4 regions of the Mesorhizobium sp. WSM4814 genome follow, and region 3 is predicted to be linked to each of the others. Evidence: predicted binding sites of a transcription regulator. Region 3 holds the regulator's gene; each other region holds the start of a gene.
The links. Region 3 encodes PhoB, which activates phosphate uptake and scavenging genes when phosphate is short. Its sites were predicted from a motif close to TGTCATNNANCTGTCAT; they were not measured.
Positions count from the first base shown of each region.

Region 1 (3,088 bases), on a different contig from region 3:
GGATGTCTTCCAGCCTGGTCGAGAACTCGAACGTGCCGGCTTCGATCTCTGCCAGGATCGTGTTCAGCCCGTGAGCGATTTCTTCTTGATCGGCCGCCGAAATAATGCCGGTTTGCGCCAGCATCTCGCTGTGGGCGATCGAGCCTCGGATATCCTGCGCGTAGAGTTTGCGGTCGAACGAGATCGACGCGTTGATCGCTTCCATGATCGCGGCCGGACCCGAGGCAAAACGTCCGCCCCACATCTGGTTGCTGGCCTTCTTGTCGCTCATCGCTATAACCCGTGCTTCCGGAGCAGTTTTAAAAATGGCAGACGGCAATCGATTTTTCCCGGCCCCGCGCCTCATCCTCGCCGCTTTGGTGGCAGGCGTGCTTGCCGGCGCGGTCGCGGTATATGTCAGCGAAAGCGGTTCTGGCAACAACGCCCCCGCTCAAGTCGCCGTTGGCGACAGCAAGGACGATGTTGCCTGCGCCGCCAAGGCCGAGCGCGCCAAGACAGTCGCGGCGGCCGCCACCGGCCAGGTTGCAGCACTTTTGCCGGCCGATCCGCCGCAATCGCTGAAGGGCCTTGCCTTCAACAGCCCCGACGGCAAGCCGATGACGCTCGCCGACCATGCCGGCAAGACGGTGCTGCTCAATCTGTGGGCGACATGGTGCGCGCCCTGCCGCGCCGAAATGCCGGCGCTCGACGCGCTGCAGAACGAAATGGGCAGCGATGCTTTCGAGGTCGTCGCGGTCAATGTCGATGCCGGCGACGACAGCAAGCCGAAGAAGTTCCTCGAGGAGACCGGCGTCAAGGCGCTCGACTACTACCGCGATTCGACGATGGCGCTGTTCAACGATCTCAAGACACGCGGTCTGGCGCTCGGCCTGCCGGTCACCATGCTGATCGACGGTGAAGGCTGCCTGATTGCCCACATGAACGGCCCGGCAGAATGGTCGAGCCCGGACGCCAAGCGGCTGGTCGAGACGGCGCTCGGCAAGTCGGACTAATGCATGTCGCGCAAAGTGCGACGCGCTTTTAGGCGCCGGCGATTATTGCCGTTTTGTTCGTAAGCCGGCTTGGCAATTCCTTTCCACCGGCTCCTGTTCGGAAGCGTGCGCTACTTTAAGTGGAAATCAAGTTCATCGGTCCGCAACAAAACCGTTGTCCAATTGTCACGGGCGGCACATATTGGCTTTGCGAGAGTGCCCCTTTCGCCAATGACAAACGGGAGATGAAACATGAAGTTCTTCGGCTTCGCGGCCGGTGTCGCCGCCACCTTGACCCTGCTTTCCACCACCTCCGCCTTCGCCGTCACGCAGATCAGCTGGTGGCACGCCATGACCGGCGCCAACGCCGAGGTCGTCGGCAAGATCTCCAAGGATTTCAACGCCAGCCAGAGCGACTATGAACTGGTTCCGGTGTTCAAGGGCACCTATCCGGAGACGCTGAACGCCGGCATCGCCGCTTTCCGCGCCGGACAGGCGCCCGACATCCTCCAGGTGTTCGACGTCGGCACCGGCGTGATGATGGCGGCCGAGGGTGCGATCAAGCCGGTTGCCGAGGTGATGACCGGTGCCGGTATGACCTTCGACAAGAGCCAGTATCTGCCCGGTATCGTCGGCTATTATTCGAAGCCGGACGGCACCATGCTGTCCTTCCCCTACAACTCCTCCTCGCCGATCCTCTATTACAACAAGGATATCTTCCAGAAGGCCGGCCTCGACGTGAACAACCCGCCGAAGACCTGGAACGAGGTGTGGGAAGCCGCCAAGAAGATCAAGACGAGCGGCGCCGCCCCTTGTGGCTATACCTCGACCTGGCTGACCTGGATCCATCTGGAGAATTTTGCGGCGTGGAATGATGTGTCGTGGGCGACCCAGCAGAACGGTCTGGCCGGCGGTGATGTCGAACTCAAGATCAACGCGCCGATTTTCGTCAACCACTTCCAGGCGCTCGCAGACCTCGCCAAGGACGGCACCTTCAAATATGGCGGGCGTACCTCCGAAGCCAAGCAGATCTTCCTCGCCGGCGAATGCGGCATCTTCACCGAATCGTCGGGCGGCCTCGGCGACATCGTCAAGTCCGGCATGAACTATGGCATCGGCCAGCTTCCCTACGACAGCGACGCCAAGGGCGCACCGCAGAACACCACGCCGGGCGGCGCCAGCCTGTGGGTGTTCGGCGCCAAGTCGGACGAGCAATACAAGGGCGTTGCGGCATTCTTCGCCTACCTGTCCAAGACCGATGTGCAGGAATATCTGCACCAGAAGTCGGGATACCTGCCGGTGACGCTCGCTGCCTACGAGGCGACCAAGAAATCGGGCTTCTATGACAAGAACCCCGGCCGTGAGACACCCATCCTGCAGATGACGGGCAAGGCGCCGACCGACAACTCGAAGGGCGTACGCCTGCCGAACCTGCCGCAGGTGCGCGATATCCAGAACGAGGAGTTCGAGAAGATGCTGGCCGGCCAGCAAACCGCTCAGCAGGCGCTTGATAACGCGGTCACGCGCGGCAACGCCGCAATCAAGGAAGCGCTGGAGAACTGACGGGATTATCTCGGTTGGTGTCTGTTTGAATATCGCCCACGCGAGCTCGCGTGGGCGTCCCCGAGATAGCGAAGGAAATCAGCCTGTCTCCCCGCGTCGTCTTTCCCAATAAGATCCTGCCCTACCTGCTGGTGGCGCCGCAACTCGCCATAACACTGGTTTTCTTCTACTGGCCGGCTGGTCAGGCGCTTTACCAGTCGATGCTCAGGCAGGATCCGTTCGGGCTGAGGACCAGGTTCGTCTGGTTTGCCAATTTCCGCAAGGTGCTGGCCGATCCGGCCTACCTCAATTCGATCAAGGTCACCGTGGTGTTCTCGCTTGCGACCGCGATCGTCGCGATGTGCGTGGCGCTTTTGCTTGCGGTCATGGCCGAGAAGGCGGTGCGCGGCAAAGGCCTCTACCGCACGCTGTTGATATGGCCTTATGCCGTGGCGCCGGCGATTGCCGGCATGCTGTGGCTGTTTCTGTTCAATCCTTCGATCGGCTCGTTGGCGTATTTGCTGAGAAGCCTCGGCATCGCATGGGATCCGCTGCTCAACGGAACCCACGCCATG
Region 1 covers NZ_JBVVQT010000014.1:36,636-39,723, reverse strand. The annotation lists gene argH (argininosuccinate lyase) at 1-271, opposite strand, end outside; gene tlpA (thiol:disulfide interchange protein TlpA) at 306-992, shown strand; gene ugpB (sn-glycerol-3-phosphate ABC transporter substrate-binding protein UgpB) at 1,224-2,534, shown strand; gene ugpA (sn-glycerol-3-phosphate ABC transporter permease UgpA) at 2,618-3,088, shown strand, end outside.
Region 1: ugpB (sn-glycerol-3-phosphate ABC transporter substrate-binding protein UgpB) is a predicted target of PhoB. The motif match lies at 1,145-1,161, and genes of this name have one in related genera.

Region 2 (3,088 bases), on a different contig from region 3:
GAACGATGGCCAGCGCCGCCAATTCACGGTCGTAGAGCGAACCTTCGCTCATCACCCGGTCGACGCCGAGCGCCAGCTGCTCGACGATCTGGTCGAGGCGCAGCGCCGGCACGGAACGGTCGCCGCGGCGGCGGTCGGCGAGCAGGGCGTGGGCGTTGGCAATGGCCGCTTCACCGCCTTTTACCGCGACATACATATCACGCCTCCATCGTCTTGATGCGCGTCGTGCGCGGCAGGCAGGCAACGCCTTCCGGGGTGGCGAGGATAATGTCGACACCACGGGGGAAACGCTGATTGTTCTGCTTCCATTGTTCGACGAAGTGGCGCGGCATCTGCGCCGGCGCGATTGTCGCGGTTGTTTCGATGCCGGGACCTTCGAGCAGCAGCGGGGCGCCTGAGACAAGATCGCTGACCTGCAGGATCAGCGTCGTCGAGCGGTCGGGATAGTCCTGGGTGCCTTGTGAAAAGCCGTCGAGCGCCATCATCTCGGCCGGCGTGGCGATCAGCGCGAAATGCGCATCGGCTGGCGTGTGGGCTAGTGGCGCGCCGGTGTGGAAGCCGAGCCAGGATTTCACCGCTGCCGGGGCCTGCAAGACGAGGTCGAGCCAGAGCGGCGTGTCGTTGTCGCACAGCGCCAGCGCGATGGCGCCTGCGGTGGCCGACAGCGGCGCCGGCGGGCGGGCAAAGACCGGCAGAGGCTGCAGGGTGCCCGGCCGCGCCATTGCGTCCATCACGGCGCGGAACACCGTCTGGGCGTCGAACACCGGATCGGCAAAGCCGCCCTCGATCGCCTGGGTTGCGATATCCATCAGTCTTCTCCGCGTACCATCGTGAAGAAATCGACCTTCGTTGCCGCCGTCTCGGCGCGCCGCCGCTCACGTCGGCTGGCCAGTGCGGCCTGCAGCGGCGCAATGAGTTTGGTTTCGACCTCGTTGCGGCGGGTGGGATCCTGCCAGAGCGCGTCGGCGATCGCCGCCAGTTTTGCTTTCTGCTTGTCACGGCCCAGCGCGTAGCAGTGGCCGACTTCTCCCGAGGCAAGCCGCACCGTCGCGCGGGTGACTGTCGCCTCGCCGACGTTGAACGGCGCGCCGCCGCCGCCGATGCGGCCACGCACGGTGACCAGGCCGGTTTCGGGGCCGCGCAGGAGCTCTGCTTCCGAAGGCAGGCCGGCTTCGTTCCAGAGGCGGACGATATCGTCGCCGGTCGATTGCGCCAACGTCGCCATGACGGCCTTGCGCTCAAGCTGCTGATCGCGCGCTTCCTGTCCTCGCATGGTTAACATTCCCTTGCATCGAAAATTCGTCTATTGATATAGACAATTATACAAATTATAACTATTTTCTAAAGCGTGTCCATGACGGATGGATGACAGCGCGAAAAAGATCGGGGCAAAGAGATGATCGGTCAGCAGATGGCCAGCAGCTTGGAGCGGCGCAGCGGCGTCGCGCTGTGGCGGCAGATCGCCGACCAGATCCTGCAGTCGATCGCCGTCGGCGACTTTGCCGAGAATGCTGCGTTGCCACCGGAAGTTGCACTGGCCGAGCGCTATGGCGTCAACCGCCATACGGTGCGCAGCGCCATCGCCGCACTGGTGCAGGATGGCGTGCTCAGGGCCGAACAGGGGCGCGGCACTTTTGTGCTGTCGCGCAAGCGCCTGTCCTATCCGATCGGAGCGCGCACCCGTTTTTCGGAGGGCTTGCAAGGGCAGGCGTCGGAGCGCCGCAGCGTGCTGCTCGAATCGGCGGTCGAGCCGGCGAGCCGGCGCGTCGCCGAAGGGCTGGGGCTTGCCCGGGGTTCTGATGTAATTCGCCTCGAGACACGCGGCGAAGCCGATGGACAACCGGTCTCGCGTGCCACCGGCTGGTTCGATGCGGCTCGCTTCGCCGGCATCGATGCCGCCATGGCTGAAACCGGATCGGTGACCGCCTCATTCCAGCGTTTCGGCATCGGTGACTATCTCAGGCAATCGACGGTGCTGTCGGCCCGCCACGCGGACGCCGCCGACCTTGCCGATCTCGATCTGCAGCCCGGCGCCATCGTGCTGGTAACGGTCGCCGTCAACGTCACGCCGGACGGCCAGCCGATCCAGTTCGCCGAAACGCGGTTTCCGGCCGAGCGCGTCGAGCTCAAGATATCGGCGCTTTAGGTCCGGTCTTATCCGACCTGGATGACAGCCTTGATCAGGCCCGATTTCTCGTGCGCCCAGCGGGCGAGGTCGCGCGGCGTGTCGCCAAGCGTCGTGCGATGGGTGACGAGCTTTGCCAGCGGCACAGCACCGTCGCGGATCGAGGCGGCGACATGGTCGAAGTCGGCGCGCAGCGCGTTGCGGCTGCCGATCAGCGTCATCTCACGCTTGTGGAATTCGGGATCGGAAAAGACGATGTCATCCTTGACGACGCTGACCAGGACCAGCGTCCCGCCATGCGCGACATGGGCGAAGGCTGACTGCACGGACTGGGTGTTGCCGGTGGCATCGAAAATCACGTCAAAACCTTCGCCGTTGGTCGCCTCGCGCACCAGATCGGTCGCAGACTGCCGCGAACCGTCGAGGGTGGCGAAGCCGAGTTCGCTTGCAGCAAAACCCAGCCTCTCCGCACTCATGTCGAGCAACGTTACGTCGAGGCCGGCGATGCGGGCAAACAGCGCTGTGCCGAGGCCGATCGGCCCGGCGCCGATGACCAGCGCGCGCGCGCCGGGATCAGCCAGCGAGCGCCGCACGGCATGCGCCCCGATCGCCAGGAATTCGACGGCGGCGGCATCGGCCAGCGACAGGCCGTTGGCCGGATAAAGATTTTGCGCCGGCACCAGGATCCGTTCGCACATGGCGCCGTCGCGGTGGACGCCGAGCACTTCGATCCCGACGCAGCAATTCGGCTTGCCTTGCCGGCAGGCGATGCATTTGCCGCAAGCGAGATAGGGATTGATGATCACCGGCTCACCGACGGCCAGATCGACGCCTTCGCCGGCCTCGATCACGGTGCCGGAGACCTCGTGACCCATGACGCGGGGATAGGCGAGGAACGGATGCTTGCCCTCGAAGATGTGATAGTCGGTGCCGCAGATGCCGACATGACTGACCGCGACCAGC
Region 2 covers NZ_JBVVQT010000027.1:49,515-52,602, forward strand. The annotation lists gene AC0L2V_RS28210 (carbon-phosphorus lyase complex subunit) at 1-196, opposite strand, end outside; gene phnH (phosphonate C-P lyase system protein PhnH) at 198-809, opposite strand; gene phnG (phosphonate C-P lyase system protein PhnG) at 809-1,273, opposite strand; gene phnF (phosphonate metabolism transcriptional regulator PhnF) at 1,397-2,146, shown strand; gene AC0L2V_RS28230 (zinc-binding alcohol dehydrogenase family protein) at 2,155-3,088, opposite strand, start outside.
Region 2: phnF (phosphonate metabolism transcriptional regulator PhnF) is a predicted target of PhoB. The motif match lies at 1,355-1,371, and genes of this name have one in related genera.

Region 3 (3,088 bases):
CGAGACGGACGGACCGGAGCGCGAAGCCTACCGCAAGGCCGGCGAGGCGCTCGGCTTCGGGCTCGGCAGCCTGTTCGCGCTGATCGATCCGGCGCCCGTGGCCATGGTCGGCGCCAGCGCTGCCGCCTTCGACCTGATCGAGCCGGCGCTGCGCGAGGCCATCGCCCAGACCGCCGGCGGCCAGCATTCGGGTTCGATTTCCTTCGACACCGAGCCGAACGAGTTGCCGCTGATCCGCGAAGGCTGCGCCATGCGGGCGCTAAGCTTCGTCGACCAGGAGATTTTCGCGCCGAGCATCCAGGCACGAGCCGGCTCGGTCGGAAAGAACGTGGCTTGAAGGATTCCCGGGTCGCGACTTGGGGTGTGTTGAGATTCAGGTCAGGCCGAGTCGAGAATGGTGGGTTCCGAGATCCGGAGCGGAGCGTACTTTGGGGTACGCCGGAAGCGCAGGTATCAGCTAGTCTTCCCTGATCGCATAGCCGGCGCCACGGATGGTGCGGATGACATCGGGCATGCGACCATTGTTGACCGCCTTGCGCAACCGGCCGACATGGACGTCCACCGTGCGCTCGTCGATGTAGATCGTCTCGCCCCAGACATTGTCGAGCAACTGGCTGCGCGAGAAGACCCGGCCCGGGTGCCGCATCATGAATTCGAGCAGCCGGAATTCGGTCGGCCCGAGCCGGATCTCGCTCTTCTTGCGATAGACCCGGTGCGATTCACGATCGAGCATGATGTCGCCGACCTTGAGCACGCTGGACAGCACTTCCGGCTTGGCGCGGCGCAGCAGCGCCTTGACCCTGGCCATGAATTCCGGTGTCGAGAACGGCTTGACCAGATAGTCGTCGGCTCCGGTCGAAAGGCCGCGCACCCGGTCGCTCTCCTCGCCGCGCGCGGTCAGCATGATGATCGGCAGCCGCTCGGTTTCGGGGCGCACCCGAAGCCGCCGGCAAAGCTCGATGCCGGAAACCGCCGGCACCATCCAGTCGAGCACCAAAAGATCGGGCACGTTTTCCTGCAGCCGGATTTCGGCCTCGTCGCCGCGCGTCACCACCTCGACCTGATAGCCTTCGGATTCAAGATTGTAACGGAGGAGGACGCCCAACGGCTCTTCATCCTCCACCACCATGATGCGCGGCGCGATCATCGGCCGGTCACTCCTGTCATGTCGCCGGCGCCGACATCGTCGTTTCGTCGAGCTTCGGGCGGTCCGCCGGCAATTGCTGCCCGGTCACGACAAAGTAGGCGTTTTCGGCGATGTTGGTGACGTGATCGCCGATACGCTCGAGATTCTTGGCGCAGAACAGAAGGTGCGTGCAGGCGGTGATGTTGCGCGGATCCTCCATCATGTAGGTCAGGAGCTCGCGAAAAACCGCCGTGTATTTCACGTCGATCTTCTGGTCGTCGGCGCGCAGTTCCTTCAACGCGCCGGCATCGCGCGACACATAGTGCTCGACCACCCCGCGCAGCTGCACAAGAACGAGATCCGCCATCGCGTCAATACCGTGCGACAGATTACGCGGCGTCGCGCTCTGCCCGACTGCGCTGACCCGTTTGGCTATGTTCTTGGCCAGATCGCCGATGCGCTCGAGATCGCCAGCCATGCGGATTGCGCCAACCACGGCGCGCAGATCCTGCGCCATCGGCTGCCGCTTGGCGATCAGCGTGATGGCGCTGTCATCGAGTTCGCGCTGCCGCGCATCCATGATGGCGTCGTCCGAGACGACGCGCTGCGCCATCGCATTGTCCGACGCAAGCAGCGCGCGGATCGAGGCCGCTACCATTGCGGCGGCGAGCTCGTCCATGTCGCGGATCAGCCGGTCGATGTGCTCCAGTTCCTCGTCGAAAGATGCGACGGTGTGTTCACCCATGGTGCTGTCCTCGTGTTCGAAATTCGCCGGACCGCTCAGCCGAACCGGCCGGTGATGTAGTCCTGGGTGCGCTTGTCGTCGGGGTTGGTGAACATCTTGTCGGTCGCGCCCTCCTCGACCAGATAGCCGAGATGGAACATCGCCGTGCGTTGCGACACGCGCGCCGCCTGCTGCATCGAATGGGTGACGATGACGATCGTATAGTTCTGGCGCAGTTCGTCGATCAGTTCCTCGACGCGGGCGGTGGCGATAGGATCGAGCGCCGAACAGGGCTCGTCCATCAGGATCACTTCCGGCGACACGGCGATGGCGCGCGCAATGCACAGGCGCTGCTGCTGTCCGCCGGACAGGCCGGTACCCGACTCGAGCAGGCGATCCTTGACCTCGTTGAACAGGCCGGCCTTCTTCAGGCTCGATTCGACGATGCCGTCCAACTCGGCCTTGCTCCTGGCCAGGCCGTGGATGCGCGGACCGTAGGCGACGTTTTCGTAGATCGACTTCGGAAACGGGTTCGGCTTCTGGAACACCATGCCGACGCGAGCTCGCAGCTCGACGACATCGATTTTCGGGTCGTAGACATCCTCGCCGTCGAGCGTGATCTTGCCGCTCACCCGCGCGATATCGATCGTGTCGTTCATTCGGTTCAGGCAACGCAGGAACGTCGACTTGCCGCAGCCCGATGGGCCGATCAACGCCGTCACCTGATGCTCGCGGACATCGAGATCGACGTCGAACAGTGCTCGCTTCTCGCCGTAGTGAACGGAGACCTTTTCGCCCTTCATCTTGATCGAAGGGGCGTTGGTTGCGCTGCTCAGTTTCTGCTCGACGCCGGCTTCCGTCATGATGTTCATATCCTCTACTCCTTACCAGCGCCGCTCGAAGCGCCTGCGCAGTATCACCGCGATGGCATTCATGATGACCAAAAACACCAGCAAAATCAAAATCGCCGCCGAAGTCTTCTGCTGGAACCCCGCTTCCGGGAAATCCGCCCACATGAAAATCTGCACCGGCAGGATCGTCGCGGGATCGGTGAAGCCGCCGGGAATGTCGACGATGAAGGCGACCATGCCGATCATCAGCAACGGCGCGGTTTCGCCCAGCGCATGCGCCATTCCGAGGATGGTGCCGGTCATGATGCCCGGCATCGCCAGTGGCAGGACGTGATGGAATACGGTCTGGACCTTGGACGCTCCGATGCCAAGCGCCGCCTCGCGGAT
Region 3 covers NZ_JBVVQT010000016.1:7,638-10,725, forward strand. The annotation lists gene AC0L2V_RS21865 (ROK family protein) at 1-337, shown strand, start outside; gene phoB (phosphate regulon transcriptional regulator PhoB) at 458-1,147, opposite strand; gene phoU (phosphate signaling complex protein PhoU) at 1,164-1,871, opposite strand; gene pstB (phosphate ABC transporter ATP-binding protein PstB) at 1,907-2,722, opposite strand; gene pstA (phosphate ABC transporter permease PstA) at 2,735-3,088, opposite strand, start outside.

Region 4 (3,088 bases), on a different contig from region 3:
CGCCGATGCGGCGTATCGATCGACGTCGACAATTCCTCGCCGAGTGCTGCGATTTCAGGAGAGACGGTGAAGAACTTCTGTTTTGCGAACGATCCGCCCGGCCCAAGCCGGCGCCAGAACTGGCCCATAGGATCCGGATAATAGGCGCCGGAAGACGCGTCGATGATCGCTCTGTCGGGCGTGTCGGCGAGCACCTGCGTCCAGTTTTCCTTGAACTCCAGCTTGACGTTCAGGCCGACAGCTTTCCACATCGACTGCACGATCTGGGCCGTTTCGCCCTGCTTGGTGTAGTAGTTGTGCTGGGTGCGCCAGATGATCTCCTTGCCGCCATAGCCTGCTCCCTTGAGAAGCTCTCTTGCCTTCTGCGGATCATAGGCATCCATCGGACGGTCCTGCAGATACATGTCGCCGAACGTTTTCACCTGCCAGCCATGCGGCACGTCCGTGCGGCCATCGTAAAGACCTTTCACCAGCGCTCGGCGATCGACGGCAAGGTTCATTGCGTGCCTGATGCGCGGATCGGAGATCGGACTGTCGATGCTGTCAAAGATCACACCACGAATGGTTTCGATCGGACCGCCGGCGACGGCACCGTTCGGGTTGCCCTCGATCTGCGGAAATTCGTCGGTGCCGATATCCGTGATCATGTCGAACTGGCCGGAGAGAAGTCCCGCAACCCGCGTGGAAAGTTCAGGAACCGTGACGAACGTCACCTTGTCGGCAGCCGCCTTCGCGTTACCCCAATAGGCATCGAACTTCTTTATAACGGTCGCGCCGCCGACCTCGTGGCTGACGAGCGCGTAGGGGCCCGAGCCCGCATCGAGCTTCGTGAAATCATTATAGGTCGGAGCCTGCTTCATAGCCGTTTCGGAAATGATCTGGGCCGGGAAGGTGGCGAAGCGATCGAGCGCGATTGGATCAACGGCCTTCATGTGGACGCGGACCGTCATGTCGTCAACCGCCTCGATCCTGTCGATGCCGCCGAGAAACTCCTCCGATTCGGTCGGCACGCTTTTGTCGCGCCCCAATCGCACATCCGCGAACGTCGCGATGACATCGTTGGCGTCGAAGGTGTCGCCGTTGTGGAAGATGACCCCCGGCCTCAGCTTAAACTCGAGCGTCTTGGGATCGAGGACCTTCCACTCGGTCGCCAGTCCCGGCACCATCTTTCCGCCATTGCGGTAGTCGAATCTGACAAGCGTGTCATAAAGCGAAAGCACCACCCGCAGATTGGGGTTGGAGTTTTCAGTCGCCGGATCTAGATTGTCCGGGTTCTTCGGAACGGCGATCGTCAAGTCACGCGCATAGACTGGCGCGTTACCGGACAAGATGGCGACGCCGGCGCTTAGTACCGCAATCAGTACCAAGCTTTTGGGTTTCAATCTGCTCTGGTTCATTCGGCTCTCCGGGATCCTTGTGGCGGTGCAGCGCCGACGGTGCTTGAGGTCGCGCTTCCCGCGGGCCGCTTGTCTGTGAGGCAGGCGAAACATGCCTCACTTTCACGACATTCGGATGACAATAATAAATTCGAATATCAGCGGAGGATCAGGGCACCAGTTTCAGCGCGCGCCCGAGGTTTGGCTTTGTAAACCAGCGCGCTCGCGGATCAAATAGCACGTTGCTACGTCAGCAGCGGACATTGCCAATGAAGACGTCGCTGCTTATACTTATTCGAATATCTTGGTCGATCGTCGACCGCACGGGACAAGCAACGGAATGAAGCGACAATGCCGAAGAAACTGATGCACGGCCAGTGGCAAGACGTCGAAGAGGAACTCGCCGCCGACATCACTGCAGGGCGGTTCGCCAAAGGGGCGCCGCTTCCCAAGGAAGCGGAACTGATGGGACGCTTTGGCGTCGGGCGACATAGCGTGCGACGTGCGATCGCTCAGCTTCAGAATCGCGGGCTTGTCCAAGTCGAGCATGGGAAAGGGACGTTTGTTCGCGACGGGCGCCTGAACTACCGGCTCTCCGAGCGAACCCGTTTTTCCCAAAACCTCCTCGATCAGGGGCGTGAGCCGTTTGGCAAAGCGATCAAGGAGCGTGTGATCGAGGCTCCTCGGCGAGTCGCCGAGGCGCTAAGGCTTCCGCTCGACGAGCAGGTCTACCATATCGTTCGCCTCGAATACGCCGATGAGGAGCCGGTCAATTTTTCGAACGCATTTTTTCCAGTTCGCCGCTTTCCGGGCTTCGATAAGGCGAGACGCGAAGGACAAACTGTCAGCAGCATTCTAGCCGATTACGGCGTTACCGACTACATTCGTCTGCGTACTGACTTTATTGTGCGCCTGCCGACTAAAGAAGAAGCGCGTCAGTTGATGCAGGCCGAAACGCAGCCGATCCTGCTTCAGAAAAAGGTCGACGTGGATATGAAGGGCACGCCAGTTTCATTTTCGGAGTCCGTGTGGGCAGGAGAGCGTGTCCAGTTCTCGATCGACAACACCAGTCAGTTGCTCAACGCCTTGGCTCAGAATTCGTAAGGGCGTGAGTCGATGGTCAACTTCAATGAAAGAACGCAAGGGCACACCCGCTTCGTCCTGTTGCGCCCAGCCGGATGAACCAGACCTGGAGATCGTCCCGGTCCTGCGCGCGATGTTCGAAACCCTGCTTGAACTGCCTGCTCCCGGCCAGGCCGACCTCGCACGCTCGAGACGCTCGACCGGCAAGGCTATAATGTCGTGCCACTGACAACGGCCGAAATTGAAACGACATGGGCCTCTCCTGCATGTCGCTGCGGCGATGCCGCAACATAGGCGTGAAGTCATCCGACGCATGGCCTCGCGAATGCGGTGCGACAGGAGCCAGGCCGTCTTGTAGGTGCATTCCAGAACGCGGTGCAGCTGGTGCGAGGAAATGCCCTTCTTTGACGGGCACATAAGGTGGATGGCCTGCAACCACTTGTGCAGGGGCAGAAGGCTTTCCTCAAAGATCGTGCCCATGCGAACCGTGAACTGGGCACGGCAGGCCGAGCACTTATAGAGGCCGTGACGCGCCGTGTGGGTTCTTCTTCGAAGGCTTGGAGCGACACTACTGCCGGCTTTGTCGAATGAGCGACACGGGTTGTTCGGCTTGGCTCCTCCTCCCACCA
Region 4 covers NZ_JBVVQT010000006.1:12,624-15,711, reverse strand. The annotation lists gene AC0L2V_RS12060 (ABC transporter substrate-binding protein) at 1-1,397, opposite strand, end outside; gene phnF (phosphonate metabolism transcriptional regulator PhnF) at 1,728-2,480, shown strand; gene AC0L2V_RS12050 (hypothetical protein) at 2,506-2,688, shown strand; partial or broken gene AC0L2V_RS12045 (IS1595 family transposase) at 2,769-2,990, opposite strand.
Region 4: phnF (phosphonate metabolism transcriptional regulator PhnF) is a predicted target of PhoB. The motif match lies at 1,502-1,518, and genes of this name have one in related genera.